2 regions of the Roseateles sp. P5_E4 genome follow, and region 1 is predicted to be linked to the other one. Evidence: riboswitches for the same ligand, from Rfam matches in the RefSeq annotation. Region 1 holds a riboswitch; the other holds the start of a gene.
What was found. A riboswitch is a leader RNA that binds a small molecule or an ion and turns the genes downstream of it on or off. The one in region 1 is predicted to bind S-adenosylhomocysteine.
Positions count from the first base shown of each region.

Region 2: another riboswitch for S-adenosylhomocysteine. It lies ahead of ahcY (adenosylhomocysteinase); the one in region 1 lies ahead of metH (methionine synthase).

Region 1 is NZ_JBFUMS010000002.1:35,069-42,459, forward strand. It holds gene ACXJLH_RS03005 (ABC transporter permease) at 1-126, opposite strand, end outside; gene ACXJLH_RS03010 (ATP-binding cassette domain-containing protein) at 123-2,216, opposite strand; gene ACXJLH_RS03015 (hypothetical protein) at 2,388-3,056, opposite strand; gene ACXJLH_RS03020 (ABC transporter ATP-binding protein) at 3,053-3,949, opposite strand; gene ACXJLH_RS03025 (GntR family transcriptional regulator) at 3,946-4,332, opposite strand; gene ACXJLH_RS03030 (HD-GYP domain-containing protein) at 4,433-5,635, opposite strand; S-adenosyl-L-homocysteine riboswitch at 5,719-5,790, shown strand; gene metH (methionine synthase) at 5,810-7,391, shown strand, end outside.
Region 2 is NZ_JBFUMS010000002.1:168,646-176,036, forward strand. It holds gene ACXJLH_RS03560 (TonB-dependent receptor plug domain-containing protein) at 1-1,148, opposite strand, end outside; gene ACXJLH_RS03565 (OmpW/AlkL family protein) at 1,222-1,836, opposite strand; gene metF (methylenetetrahydrofolate reductase [NAD(P)H]) at 1,963-2,802, opposite strand; gene ACXJLH_RS03575 (TlyA family RNA methyltransferase) at 2,799-3,545, opposite strand; gene ahcY (adenosylhomocysteinase) at 3,552-4,964, opposite strand; S-adenosyl-L-homocysteine riboswitch at 5,041-5,122, opposite strand; gene ACXJLH_RS03585 (AraC family transcriptional regulator N-terminal domain-containing protein) at 5,133-6,032, opposite strand; gene ACXJLH_RS03590 (aldo/keto reductase) at 6,189-7,190, shown strand; gene ACXJLH_RS03595 (MFS transporter) at 7,180-7,391, opposite strand, start outside.

The sequences.
Region 1 (7,391 bases):
CATCGGCAGCGCAAAGGCCGGCGCGCGCAGCAGGCGGATGAGTTCGAGGCGGATCTCGACCGTGTAGGGCGACGTGGTGCGGTGGGCCGGCGCGAAAGCCGGGGTGGGGCGGGTCAAGGTGGTCATGCGGCCTCCCGGGTCAGTTCGTTGAAAGCGTCATTGAGCCCGGCCTGCTTCACTTCCAGGCGCGAGAGCTGCGGGTCGGCCGCGAGCAGGCGGCGCACCACCGCTTCGGCATCGGTCGCGACGATGGCGAGCTGGTCGTGGTCACAACTCACGTCCACCACGCCCGGCCACCGGCGCACGTCGCCCGGCACCAGCGAGGTCTCGCAGCGGATGTGGCGGCGAGATACGAGCGCGCGCATCTCAGCCACGCTGCCCGAGGCGATGACGCGGCCCTTGCCGAGCACGGCCACGCGGGTCGCCAGTGCTTCCGCCTCTTCCAGATAGTGCGTCGTCAGCAGGATGGAGCAGCCCTCGCGCAGCAGTGCACGGATGTTGGCCCACATCAGCTCGCGGGCCTGGATGTCGAGACCGACGGTGGGCTCGTCCAGGAACAGCACCCGAGGGCGCCCGCAGACGGCGATGGCGAACTGCACCTGGCGCTTCTGGCCGCCGGAGAGCTTGCCGTAGGGCCGGTTGGCCAGTGCCGTGATGCCGGCGCGGTCCAGCGCGTCCTTCACGCTCAGCGGGTGCTGGTAGTAGCTGGCCGACAGCGCGACCAGCTCATGCACCTTGAGATCCTTTGGCAACTCAACATCCTGCATCATGACGCCCAGCCCCTGGCGCCGCGCAATGTCCTGCGGCGAGCCGCCGAGCAGGCGCACGATGCCGGCGTCGGCGTCGTGCAGGCCCAGCCACAGCGAGATGGCCGTGGATTTGCCGGCGCCGTTGGGGCCGAGCAGTGCGAGCAGCTCGCCGCGCCTGAGCTGCAGGTCGACGCTGCTGAGCGCCTCCAGCTTGCCGTAGCGCTTGAACACGCCGCGCAGCGAGGCGACGACGTCATCGGTCGTCGGTTCTTCGATGGAGACGGCAACTGCGCGACGGGGATAAGCCTTGCCGTTGAGCACCTTGCCGATGACCGTCGAGCGCACCAGCCCCTGGTAGCTCAGCAGCAGCACGGCGAGGCTGCCCAGCAGGACGAGCGGGTACTTCACGCCCCAGTGCAGCGGCCAGTCGCCCACCCAGACCTGCACGGCGCACACCAACGGCAGGTGGACGAGGTAGATCCAGTAGGACGCATCGGCCACGTAGCGCAGGGCCGGGCTGTGGCCGGACAGGAAACGCAGCGCGAGGCCCGCGATGGCGAAGGTCCACGACCAGGTCGATGCAACGAAGGACAGCGCGAAGATCAGCTTCGGCGTATCGGGCATGCCGAATGGCGGCTGGGTTCTCAGGATGTAGAGGCAGACGGCCGAGGACGCGATGGCCAGCGCCAGATGCGGCAGCCAGCGTGCGCTCAGCGTCGCCAGCGCATCTGGCGCGCGATGCACCAGCCAGCCGAACATGAAGGCCGTGCCGAAGCCGACCGTGGCGGGCAGTTGCGGGATCAACGACTGGTCCGGTGTGGGGATGCCGACCGCGGGCATCCACATCTGCAGGGACAGCAGGCAGCCCGCGAGTGGCAGGCCCAGCAGCAGCGCACCGGCCGGCCAGCGTAGCGCAGCGGTCGTGACGCCGTCCAGCCAGCCGCGCAGCACCTGGCCTCGGTCCAGCGCCGCGACGATGCTGCGCACCAGCAAGGCGCCGGCATACAGCCACAGCAGCTGGTAGAGGAACCACAGGTGGAACAGCGGCAGCGCGCCAAAGGTCCTGGGCATTTCCGGAGCGGCCGGCGGCGCGCCGTTGAACACCTTCTGCATGCCCAGTCCCCACACGAAGACGATGGCGACGAACAGCAGTGGCCAGCCGACGACCAGCGGCACGGCGATGCGCTTGCCGCGGTTGAGCCAGAAGCCCGCGGTGCCCAGCTTCTGGTGCTGCAGCCGCGCGAAGTAGCCGGCGATGAAGAAGAACAGCGTCATGCGGAAGCTGTGCGCGACGAAGGCCGCGTCGCCCAGGAAGGCACTGGGCGAGTTGTCGCTCATGGCCCATAGCCCCTTGGGGATGCCGGGGATGAAGGACATGCTGGCGTGGAAGGCCACGCCCAGCAAAAGGGCAAAGCTCCGCACTGCGTCGAGGGCGTGCAGCCTCTCGCCGTTGGGTTGTGAAGTCATGGTGTTTCCCTAGGAGGTGTGGATCGACCCCGCGCGGCCGAGCAGGCCGTCGCGGCGTCGCCAATCAAGGCGCAAAGCGGAGCCGTAGCCCGTGCTACGGCGAGCATTTGCAACGCCGAGTGGCGGCGTTGCGGTGGGATGAGCGGGCGTGAGGGGTTGGTTCATGCCTCCTCACAGGAAGTCGCGCCGACGCGCGGCGGTGAACAGGGGCAGGGACAGGGCGAGGACGGTGAGCGCCGCTTCAGCGGCGAGGAGCAGCCAGAACGTGCCGTTCCAGACGGGGGTGGCGGCGAGCATGTACTGCCCCACCTCGGGAATGCGGCCGACGCCCATCATGAAGAGCGAGACCGACATGTTCGTGAGGATGATGACGCCGCCCATGCCCGCCTCGGAGCTGATGTTCAGCGCGGCGCACAGCACCAGCGCGAAGTTCAGCAGCAGGAAGACGCACAGCAGCACGGCGTAGGGCAGCAGCCCGTCGGCAATGCCCGGCATGACGAGGATCAGCGCCACCGCGCCGGCGCTTAAGCCAGCCCACGGCAACAGGAAGCCGGCGAGCAGGCCCAGCAGCTTGGCGCGCACATAGTCGCCTGGCGACAGCGGCAGGCTCAGCACGAAAAGCAGCGAGCGCTCCTTGCGCTCGGAGGCGACGCCGAACAGCGCCAGCATGACGCCCAACGCAATGATCGCCGTCAGCCAGACGATGAAGCCGATGTTGAAGCCCACCTCGCCGCTGGCCGCGGTCAGCAGCCCGGCAAAGCCGGCAGCGGTGGCGCCGACGAGCAGCCAGCGGTAGACGTAGAGCTCCTTGGCAACGAGCTTGCGGGTGAGCAGCTTCATGACGGGTGTGCCTCCTGCGCTTGCCGGCTGTGCATGACGGTGGCGACGAAGACTTCTTCCAGGCTCATGCGGTGCACCTCCTGCACCGGCGCGCCGAGGCGGGCGAGGAAGTCGTCGCTGAAGCCGTCGATGGTCAGCGTGACGTTGGGGCCGTCGACGTCACGGTGGACGATCTCTGGCAGACGCCAATCGGGCGCACCGTCCGGTAGCCGCAAACGCAGCGTGCGCCAGCGTTCGAGGAAGTCCTCCTTGTTGTTGGACGCCACGACGCGGCCACGATCGATGAAGGTGATGCGGTCGGAAATGCGCTCCACGTCCAGCGTGTTGTGCGACGAGAACAGGATGGAGCGGCTGTCGTCGCGCAGCACGTCCATGAACTCGGTCAGCAATTCCTGGCGGGCCACCGGGTCCATGCCCGACGTGGGCTCGTCCAGCACCAGCAGGCGTGGGCGCCGCGCGAGCGCCAGCAGCAGCAGGGCCTTGGCCTGTTCGCCCGTGGACAGGCTCTTGGCCATCTGCCCCCCATGCAGGCCGAAGCGCTTCAACAGCGTGGCGGCGTAGGTTGCGTCCCAGCCGGGGTAGAGGGACGCGACGAAGTCCATGTGCCAGGCCAGCGTCGCCTGCGGCAGCAGCTTCATGTCGTCGCTGACGAAACCGACATCGGCTTTGGCGGCGGCCTGGTCTTGAGGCATGTCATGGCCGAGCAGTCGGATGCTGCCGGCGTCGGCCGTCAGCAGGCCCATCAGCAGCCGGATGGTGGTGCTCTTGCCGGCGCCGTTCGGGCCGACGAGGCCCATGATCTGGCCCTGCTCAAGGTCGAGGGACACGTTCTCCAGCGTGAAGAAGCGGAATGCCTTGCGCACGCCGTTCATCTCAATGGCTTTCGCGCTCATTTGTCGGGCTCCTGATTCAGCGCGTTGCGCAGTCGTTCGATCAAATCCGGCTCGGGCATGGCCAGCGACCTGGCAATCTCGCCAGCCGCGGCGAGGTGGGTATCGAGCTGGGCCAGGCGCATGTCCTTGGCCAGGCCTTGCGCGTCGGCCACGAACGAACCCTTGCCGTGGCGGGTGACGATGACGCCTTCGGATTCCAGGTCCAGGTAGGCGCGCTTGACGGTGATGACGCTGACGCGCAGATCCGCCGCCAGCGCGCGGATGGACGGCAGCTCCTGCCCGGCTGGCCAGTCCCCGGCGGCAACGCGCTGGCGGATCTGTTCGACGATCTGGAGGTACATCGGCCTCGCGTCGGTCTGCGAGATGAAGAGACTGCTGTGCATAATGTGTATACACAGAATATATGCACAGTCCGGCGAATGCAAGCGGCGGAATGAAAAGAGCGGCCCGCGGGCCGCTCTTGCCGGTCGATTCAACCGCCGTCTAGAGCTTCAGCAGGGCTTCCAGATTCACGCGCAGCTTGAATTCCGCCGGTGCCAGGCTGGCCGAGATGGCCTGGGCGGCCAGTCGCGTATCGCGTGGCACGGGGTTGCTCAACGGGCTGCCGCTCTTGCCGATCAATGCAGCGACGAGAGGCTCATTGGCGCTGAAGCCGCGTTTGAAGACGAGCCCGACTTCGCCATTGGCCAAGCGCACGATGCTGCCGGGTGGGTACAGGCCCACGGTCTTGATCAGCGCCGCGCCGGCTTCGTCAGGCTGGCCGAGTTCGTCGAGGAAGACGGCGCGGGCGGCCGCGGCGCCGCTCATGGCCTGGCGGCTGCGGCGGGGCGACAAGCGCGCGCCGAAGAGGTCGATGCGGCGCAGCAGTCGGGCCAGCTTCTCGCCATCGCTGCGGCTGCCGAGCGGGCCGGGCCCGGCCTCGTGATGGAGGCGCACGGCGGTCAGCCAGACGGGGTCGGCGACGCCGACCTGGGCCAGGCGCTGCGCAGCGCGGTCGCCGTGAGCGGCCAGGGCCTGGCGCTGGGCGGGCGTGGCGGCGTCGAGCTGGCTGGCCAAGCGGTCGTGGGCGGGGCCGGCGCCGTAGTTCATCGTCAGCGCGGCGCCCTGCAGCGCGCTGCGCAGTTCCGGTGCCAGTTGCATCTGCTGGGCGACCAGGTCGCAGAGCAGCAGCGTCAACAGCGCGTGACGGGCGCTGTAGTCGCCGAATTCCTGGCTGCTCTCGAAGATCAGCAGCATCAGGGTTGCGTCAGGGTGGGCGTGCAGGCGCTTCAGCGCGGTGTCGCGCAGCGCGGCCAGTCGGGCGGTGAAATCAACCGGATCGGCCTCGCGCAGCAGGCTGTGGGTGTGCAGCAGCAGGTTGGACCAGGCCTCGCGCGGGCCGAGTTCCACCTTGGTCGGGGCCAGAGTGTCGAGCCGGAAACTGCCGTCGGCTTTGACGATGTCGGACAGCGGCACGTCCTGCATGACCATGGTGTCCAGCCGATGGGCCAGCGCGCGCTGGTACTCCATGGTGTCTGCGGAGTTCACCCACGCGCCGCCATCGACGAGGCTGCGCACCAGCGGCGAGTCGCGCAGCACCTGGCCGCGCGCGAACAGCAGCTTGCCGTTGGCGTCGAACAGGTCGTACGGCAGGGTCATGCCCAGGCGCAGCGTGCGGGTCGGTAGAGGGATGAGTTCAGAGGCCATGGATTGAGGCATTCTCAACGGCCTTCGGCTTCGGCAAGCCGATCTTGAGCGAGGACGAAGGGGTGGCTGCGTAGAATTCCCGGCCATCCGAGGAGCGCTGCGACGGGTTTTCTTGCCTGCCAGGCTCGGATTTCTGAAAACGGCGCTCATCGATCCTCTGCCTGAGCCCCATCGATGACCACGCCCCCTTCGCCTCCTGCACTGAAGCTCTCTGGCCTCGAGCCCGTCGCCATCGATGCCGGCAGCCTGTTCGTCAACATCGGCGAGCGCACCAACGTCACCGGCTCCAAGGCCTTCGCGCGCATGATCCTGGCGGGGGAGTTCGAGAAGGCGCTGGCCGTCGCGCGCCAGCAGGTCGAGAACGGCGCCCAGGTCATCGACATCAACATGGACGAGGCCATGCTGGACAGCCAGGCGGCCATGGTGCGCTTCCTGAACCTGATCGCCGGTGAGCCCGAGATCGCGCGCGTGCCGATCATGATCGACTCGTCCAAGTGGAGCGTCATCGAGGCTGGCCTCAAGTGCATCCAGGGCAAGGGCATCGTCAACTCCATCTCGATGAAGGAAGGCGAGGATGAGTTCCGCCGCCAGGCCAAGCTCGTGCGCCGCTACGGTGCCGCGGCCGTGGTGATGGCCTTCGACGAGAAGGGCCAGGCCGACACCTTCGCCCGCAAGACCGAAATCTGCGAGCGGGCCTACCGCATCCTGGTCGACGAGGTCGGCTTCCCGGCCGAGGACATCATCTTCGACCCCAACATCTTCGCCATCGCGACCGGCATCGAGGAGCACGACAACTACGCCGTGGACTTCATCGAAGCCACGCGCTGGATCAAGCAGAACCTGCCCGGCGCCAAGGTGTCAGGCGGCGTGTCCAACGTGTCTTTCAGCTTCCGTGGCAACGAGCCGGTGCGCGAGGCCATCCACACCGTCTTCCTGTACCACGCCATCCAGGCGGGCATGGACATGGGTATCGTCAATGCCGGCATGGTGGGCGTGTACGACGACCTTGATGCCGAGTTGCGCGAGCGCGTCGAGGACGTTGTGCTGAACCGCCGCGCGGATGCGGGCGAGCGCCTCATCGAGATCGCCGACCGCGCCAAGAGTGCCGGCAAGGACGATTCGGCCCGTCTGGCCTGGCGCGCCGGCGATGTGAACCAGCGGCTGTCGCACGCGCTGGTGCATGGCATCACCGACTTCATCACCGAAGACACCGAGGAAGCCTGGCAGGCCATTCTGGCCAAGGGCGGCCGGCCGCTGCACGTCATCGAAGGCCCGTTGATGGCCGGCATGAATGTCGTCGGCGACCTGTTCGGCCAGGGCAAGATGTTCTTGCCGCAGGTTGTCAAGAGCGCCCGCGTCATGAAGCAGGCCGTGGCCCACCTGCTGCCCTACATCGAGGAAGAAAAGCGCCTGCTCATCGAAGGCGGCGGCGATGCCAAGCCCAAGGGCAAGATCGTCATCGCCACCGTCAAGGGCGACGTGCACGACATCGGCAAGAACATCGTCACGGTGGTCCTGCAGTGCAACAACTACGAGGTCGTCAACATGGGCGTCATGGTGCCGGCCCAGGACATTCTGCGCAAAGCCAAGGAAGAGGGCGCCGACATCATCGGCCTGTCCGGGCTGATCACGCCGAGCCTGGAGGAGATGCAGCACGTCGCGGCCGAGATGCAGCGCGACGACTACTTTTCGTCGCGCCACATGCCGCTGCTGATCGGCGGCGCGACGACGAGCCGCGTGCACACGGCCGTCAAGA
Region 2 (7,391 bases), 130 kb from region 1:
TGGTGCTCCTTGGCGGTCTTGAGGCTCCACTTGGCGCCCAGGCTGGTCTGGTCTTCGTCGGCGACGTTGTGGTCGTCCTGGATGCGCTCCAGGTCGATGCCGATGTCCTTCAGCGTCTCGCGGCGCTGGCTGTTGCTGGTGGACTTGAAGCCGCCACGGCCCACGCGCAGGTCCCAGCTCTCACCGACGGCGGGCCGGTAGTTGGCCGACAGGTTGAGTCTCAGGTTGTGCACGCGGCTGTCGTTTTCGCCTTGCACGTCGCGAAAGCGCGTGAAGCCGACGGCGTTGTTCTGGCTTGAACCTTCGCTCTGCGACAGCGCGAAGAAGGGCGCGAGGTTGAAGCTCAGCGTGTCGCTGTATTTCCAGCGCAGGCGCGCATTGCCGTTGAGGTTGGCGCTGTTGCCCACGCTCGTGCCTTGCTGCACGGTCTCGTTGAGCACCTGGCCGGTGTCGGTGTCGACGACGCGGTTGTGCGAGTCGATGTTGTTGAAGCGACGGTGCAGGCCGGCGTTGGTCGACACCGCGCCGACGAACTCGTCGCCGTTCGGGCCGCCCCACTTCAGGTTGCGCGTCCAGCTGGCGTCGGCCTGCGGCTCGCCGCGGTCCTGGCCGAGGCTCAGGCGCAGCTCGTTCGTGGCCTTGAGCAGCGGCTCGCGCAGGATGATGTTGATGGTGCCGGCAATGGCGCGCGCTCCAGTCTCGGCGGTGGGCGCGCGGTAGATCTCGATGCGCTCGACCTGGTCCGGCGGCAGGTCCTCCACCGCGAAGCCGGCCGGCGCGCGTTCGCCGTCGACGAGGATCTGCGTGAAGCCGCTGCCCAGGCCGCGCATGCGGATGTCGCCGCCACGCCCGGGCCGGCCGCCGATGGTGACGCCGGGCAGGCGGCGCAGCACGTCGCCCAGCACCGTGTCGCCGTAGCGGTCCAGGTCTTCGCGCTCGATGACGATCTTGCTGGCCGTGCTGTTGCGGCGGCGGCTGTTGGCCGTCGGCCCGCCGTTGACCTCGACGCGGTCCAGGCGGTTGGCGGCGCCGCTGGCGGCGGAGGCCGGCGCGGCGGGCGGGGGCGGGGGCGTTTTTTGGGGCGTTGTCTGGGCCGCGCACAGGGCGTTGGCACACAGCATTGCCAGCGCAACAAGAAGGCGGCTCATGGCCGCGCATTCTTGCGGAGCGAAGTGACTTTCGCTTACGTAAAGCGCTCATTTACATGAGCGCAAGCGGCCGTCAGAACCGCCAACCCAGGCCGACGCTGGCAAGTGTCGGGTTGACCTTGAACTTGCCGGCCGACGCGCCGTTGGCATAGACCGTCGTCTGCAGGTCGACCTTCTTCACGTCGAAGTTCAGATAGGTGCCCTTGCTGATCTCGACGTCTGCGCCGATCTGCCAGGCAGCGCCCCAGCTGTTGTGCTTGATGCTGGGATGAAGAGCGGTCTGCACGGCAGGCGCGAACTCGACGCTGGAGAAGTTCGTGTAGTTCACGCCCGCACCGACGTAGGGACGCACGGTGCCGGTCGGGTTGAAGTGGTACTGCAGCGTCAGCGTCGGCGGCAGGTGCTTGAGCGAGCCGATCTCGCTGCCGTTGGAGTAGATCGTCTGCTTCTGCGGATAGGTCAGGATCAGTTCGGCCGCGATGTTGGGCGCGATGAAGTAGCTGAAATCAACTTCTGGGAAGGTCTTGTTGTTGATCGACAGGCCCAGGCCCGTGCTGTCCTTGTTGGCGGAATCCAGGTGCAGCGCCCGCACGCGTACCAGCAGCGGGCCTTCATCGGCGAAGGCGGGCTGCAGGGCAAGGGCAGCGGCGGCAACGGCGGCCAGGCGCAGGGCGGAAGAGAACTTCATCAATGGCTCCAGTGAATGGGACGTGTCCCGATGGAGGCATTGCACGCGCCGGCGGCTCACGGCGGTTTGAGGCAACACAAGGCGGCGCCTCGCAGCGCCACACTCGATGTGGGGTTTTGAGCTGGATCAAACCTTGTTGCCAAGGCCGAGGCGTTTGCACAACTCCAGCGTCAGCGCGCTCTGGTTGAGCGTGTAGAAGTGGATGCCCGGCGCGCCGCCGTCGATGAGGCGTTCGCACAGCCGCGTGATGACGTCCAGGCCGAAGGCACGGATGCTGGCGGCGTCGTCCATGAAACCTTCCATCTTCATCTGCACCCAGCGCGGGATGTCGATGCCGTCACGCTGCGCGAACTGGGCGATGCGGCCGTAGTTGTGGAAGGGCATGATGCCCGGCACGATGGGCTGGGTGACGCCCAGGCGGCGCGCCTCGTCGACGAAGTGGAAGTAGGCGTCGGCGTTGAAGAAGAACTGCGTGATCGCGCCATCGGCGCCGGCCTTCATCTTGTCGACGAAGTGCTGCAGGTCGCGCGCCGCATAGCGCTGCTGCGGGTGCACCTCGGGGTAGGCCGCGACCTCGATATGCCAATCCTTGCCCTGGGTCTCGCGGATGAAGCTGACCAGTTCGGAGGCGTAGCGGAACTCGCCCGCCGTGGCCGTGCCGCTGGGCAGGTCGCCGCGCAGGGCGACGACGCGGTGGATGTCCTGGGCACGGTAGGTGGCCAGGATCTCGGCGATGTTCTCGCGCGTGGAGCCCACGCAGCTCAAGTGCGGGGCGGCGTTGAAGCCGGCCGCGGCGATGTCCATCACGGCGCCCAGGGTCTTGTCGCGCGTGGAGCCGCCGGCGCCGTAGGTGACGCTGAAGTACTGGGGCGACATCGCGCCCAGCTCCTGCACGACGGTCTTGAGCTTTTCGACGCCGACCGGCGTGTTCGGGGGGAAAAATTCGAAACTGACAAGGGTGCTCATCGGGAGGCCCACAAGAAGAATTCGCGATTGCCATCACCGCCGGTGATGGGGCTGTCGAAGTAGTCCAGCACCTTGAGGCCGAGGGCCGTGCAGGCCAGGCGCACGCGGGCTTCCAGTCGCGGGTAGTCGGCCTCGTCCTTGACGAGCCCGCCCTTGCCCAGGGCTTGTGGCCCCAGTTCGAACTGCGGCTTGATAAGCACGAGCAGATGGCCGTGCACCTCCAGCCAGGGCAGCAACTCCGGGAGGCTGCCCACCATGGAAATGAAACTCAGGTCGCCGACGATCAGCGTGAAGCCGCCCGTCGGCGCGTGCTGGCGCAACACGTCCAGCTCGCGCACATGCACGCCTTCCAGCGCCGTGACGCGCGGGTCGGCCAGCAGCTTGGCATGCAGCTGGCCATGGCCTACGTCCACGCCAACGACATGGCGGGCGCCGTGAGCCAGCAGGCAGTCTGTGAAGCCGCCTGTGCTCTGGCCGACGTCCAGCACCGTGTGCGTCGTGACGTCGAAGCCGACGCGGGTGAGCGCGCCTTCCAGCTTGAGCCCGCCGCGCGACACATAGCGCAGCTCCGCGTCGTCGGTGACGCGCAGCTGCGCCGTCTCGGGCAGGTCCTCGCCGGCCTTCTTCAACATCGCCCAGCCGGTGGGCGAGGCCCATTCGGCGGCGGCGTTCGAGATCAAGCGCTGGGCCACCGAGCGGGTCGGTGCCAGGCCTTGGGCGACGAGGAGCTGGTCAGCGCGCATCGACGATCAGTACCGATAAGTGTCGGGCTTGTACGGGCCGGCCTTGTTGACGCCGATGTAGGCGGCCTGCTCTTCCGTCAGCTCGGTCAGCTGCGCATTCAGCGTGGTCAGCTGCAGGCGCGCGACCTTCTCGTCCAGGTGCTTGGGCAACACATAGACCTGGCCGATGGCGTAGTTGTCCTTGTGCGCGTAGAGCTCGATCTGGGCGATGGTCTGGTTCGCGAACGAGCTGCTCATCACATAGCTCGGGTGGCCCGTGCCGCAGCCCAGGTTCACCAGGCGGCCCTTGGCCAAGAGAATGATCCGCTTGCCGTCCGGGAAGATCACATGGTCGACCTGGGGCTTGATCTCTTCCCACTCGTACTGCTCCAGCGCCGCGACCTCGATCTCGTTGTCGAAGTGGCCGATGTTGCAGACGATGGCGTTGTTCTTCATCGCCAGCATGTGCTCGTGGCGGATGACGTTCTTGTTGCCGGTCGTCGTCACGAAGATGTCGGCCTTGCTTTGGGCGTACTCCATCGTCACGACGCGATAGCCTTCCATCGCGGCCTGCAGCGCGCAGATGGGGTCGATCTCGGTGACCCACACTTGCGCCGACAGCGCACGCAGCGCCTGGGCCGAGCCCTTGCCCACGTCGCCATAACCGGCCACGACGGCGATCTTGCCGGCGACCATCACGTCGGTAGCGCGCTTGATGCCGTCCACCAGCGATTCACGGCAGCCATAGAGGTTGTCGAACTTGCTCTTGGTGACCGAGTCGTTGACGTTGATGGCGCGGAACAGCAGCGTGCCCTTGGCCGACATTTCCTTCAGGCGGTGCACGCCCGTGGTCGTCTCTTCGGTCACGCCGATGATCTCAGCGCTCTTGCGGGTGTACCAGGTGCCGTCTTCGGCGACCTTCTTCTTGATGGCCGCGAACAGGATGCGCTCTTCCTCGCTGCCGGGGTTGGCCAGCACGGACAAGTCCTTCTCGGCCTTCTGGCCCAGGTGCATCAGCAGCGTCGCGTCGCCGCCGTCGTCCAGGATCATGTTGGGGCCTTCGCCCGCTTCACCCTTGCCGGCAAATTCGAAGATGCGGTGGGTGTAGTCCCAGTAGTCTTCCAGCGTCTCGCCCTTGTAGGCGAACACGGGCGTGCCGACGGCGGCCAGCGCGGCGGCGGCGTGGTCTTGCGTGGAGAAAATGTTGCACGAGGCCCAGCGCACTTCGGCGCCCAGGGCTTGCAGCGTCTCGACGAGCACGGCCGTCTGGATGGTCATGTGCAGCGAGCCGGTGACGCGCGCGCCCTTGAGCGGCTGTGTGGCGGCGTATTCCTTGCGAATGGCCATCAACGCCGGCATCTCATGCTCGGCGATCTTGATTTCCTTGCGACCCCAGTCGGCCAGCGACAGGTCCTTGACGATGTGATTCGTGGTGCTCATGCAGGGCTCCTTCAAGCGAATGAAGCCGCTGGCGGGTCGTACGGGGGGATCAAACCTCACCCAGGCACGGATTGCCAGCGGGTGAGCGCAGTTGCAGGGGGTCAGAACTTCCGAGCCTGGCCTCAATAGGTGCTGAGGTTGCAACGCTCCTCGGAAGGAGGCGGCATTCTAGCCGGCAGCGCTGCGCAGCAGCGAGATGTCCTCGCGTGGCGGCGCGCCAAAAAGGCGACGATATTCACGGCTGAACTGCGAAGGGCTCTCGTAACCAACCCGGTGCGCGGCGCTGGCGGCATCCAGGCCATCGCCCAGCATCAACCGGCGTGCCTGCTGCAGGCGCAGGTTTTTCTGGAACTGCAGCGGTGACAGGGCGGTCAGCTGCTTGAAGCGCAGATGCAGCGTCGACGGGCTCATGTGGGCCAACTCGGCCAGTTCGTCGATGGACAGAGGTTCGGCATAGCGGCGCGACAGCTGCTCGATGACGCGGCCCACGCGGCGGGTGACGCCGTCGGTATGCGCCAGCGAACGCAGCCGCGGGCCCAGCGGGCCGGTCAGCACGCGGTAGAGGATCTCGCGCTGCACCAACGGTGCCAGCGTCTTCAGATCCTGCGGGCTGTCCAGCAGCTGCAGCAGACGCAGGGCAGCGTCCAGCAGCGGCGCGGTGACGGGCGCGACATGCAGGCCGGCGTCGTTGCCTTCAGGCGGTGCATCGCCGTCCAGCAGCAGCTCGGTCAGCGCCTGCGTCTCGCAGCTCAGGCGCATACAGACATAGGGCTTGGCCGGGCTGGCCTCCAGCACTTGGCCGCGCGGCAGCATGGTCATGGGTACGACGAGGCACTGCATGGCGTCGTAATGCACCACGCGCTCGCCGAGCTGCGCGCGCTTGCGGCCCTGCAGCACCAGCACCAGGCCGGGCTCATAGACCGCCGGCACAGGCTGGGCCGGCGCGCTGGCGCGGATCAGCCGCAGCCAGGGCAGGGCGGTCGTGTGCAGGCCATCTGCGGGCGCGCGGGCCAGGGCCTGCGCGATGGTGCGCTCGCGCAGGGCGTGCAGGTCATCGTCTTGAGGCATGTGAGCGATTGTGCAAACACTTGCCCAAAGCTGGCGTCGTGCAGGGGCATGCGCTGGAGGATCGGGCAAGCATGTCCGAGCTTTGTGCTGGGCGACCGGCGCCCGGTTTCCTAAGCTGTCCCCATCCCATTGATGATCCCTTCAAGGAGTTCCACCATGACGCATTCGACCCTTCCCCGCCGCCGCCTCGGCGCTCACGGCCCCGCGGTTTCTGCCCTGGGCCTGGGCTGCATGGGCATGTCCGAGTTCTACGGCCCGGCCGATGATGCCCAGTCGCTGGCCGTGCTTCACCATGCGCTGGACATCGGCATCAACTTCCTCGACACGGCCGACATGTATGGCACCGGCGCCAACGAGCGCCTGCTGTCGCAGTTGCTGGCCACGCGTCGCGACGAGGTGATCGTCGCGACAAAGTTCGGCCATGTGCGTGCGCCGGATGGCGCGGCGGTGCGCATCGACGGCAGCCCGGCCTATGTGCGCGAGGCCTGCGATGCGAGTCTCAAGCGCCTGGGTGTGGACCACATCGACCTCTACTACCAGCACCGCGTCGACAAGAACGTGCCCATCGAAGAAACCGTCGGCGCGATGGCTGAGCTGGTCAAGGCCGGCAAGGTCGGGCACCTGGGCCTTTCGGAGGCCTCGGCCGCGACCATCCGCCGCGCGCATGCGGTGCACCGAATAGCCGCTGTGCAGACCGAATACTCGCTGTGGAGCCGCGACGTCGAAGCCGAGATCCTGCCCACCTGCCGTGAGTTGGGCATCACGCTGGTGCCCTACAGCCCGCTGGGCCGCGGCTTCCTGACCGGCGCCATCCGTTCGGCCGAGCAACTGGCACCCGACGATCGCCGTCGCATCCATCCGCGCTTCCAGGGTGGCAACCTGGACCACAACCTCGCGCTGGCGGATGCGCTGTCGGCGTTGGCCGAGGAGTGGAGCTACACGCCGGCCCAGCTCGCGCTGGCCTGGCTGCTGCACCGGGGCGAGGACATCGTGCCCATTCCCGGCACGCGCAGCATCAAGCGGCTCGATGAGAACGCGCTGGCGTCCCACATCCACTTCGATGCCGGCCGGCGCGAGCGCATCGAGGCGCTGCTGGCCGCGCACATGGTGGCCGGCACGCGCTACCCGGCGGCGCAGATGAGCGCGGTCAACGTGTGATGCTGCGATAGGCCCAGAAGCGCGGCAACAGGAAGCCGGTGGCGATGACACCGGCCAGGCAGATCACGCCGCCGATCCAGATCGCCGGCGCCACGCCCCAGGCATCGGCCATGAAGCCGGCCCGCGCGTTGCCGACCAGCGGGCCGGTCAGGTAGCTGATCATCTCGATGCCGGCCAGGCGGCCGCGCAATGTGTTGGGGA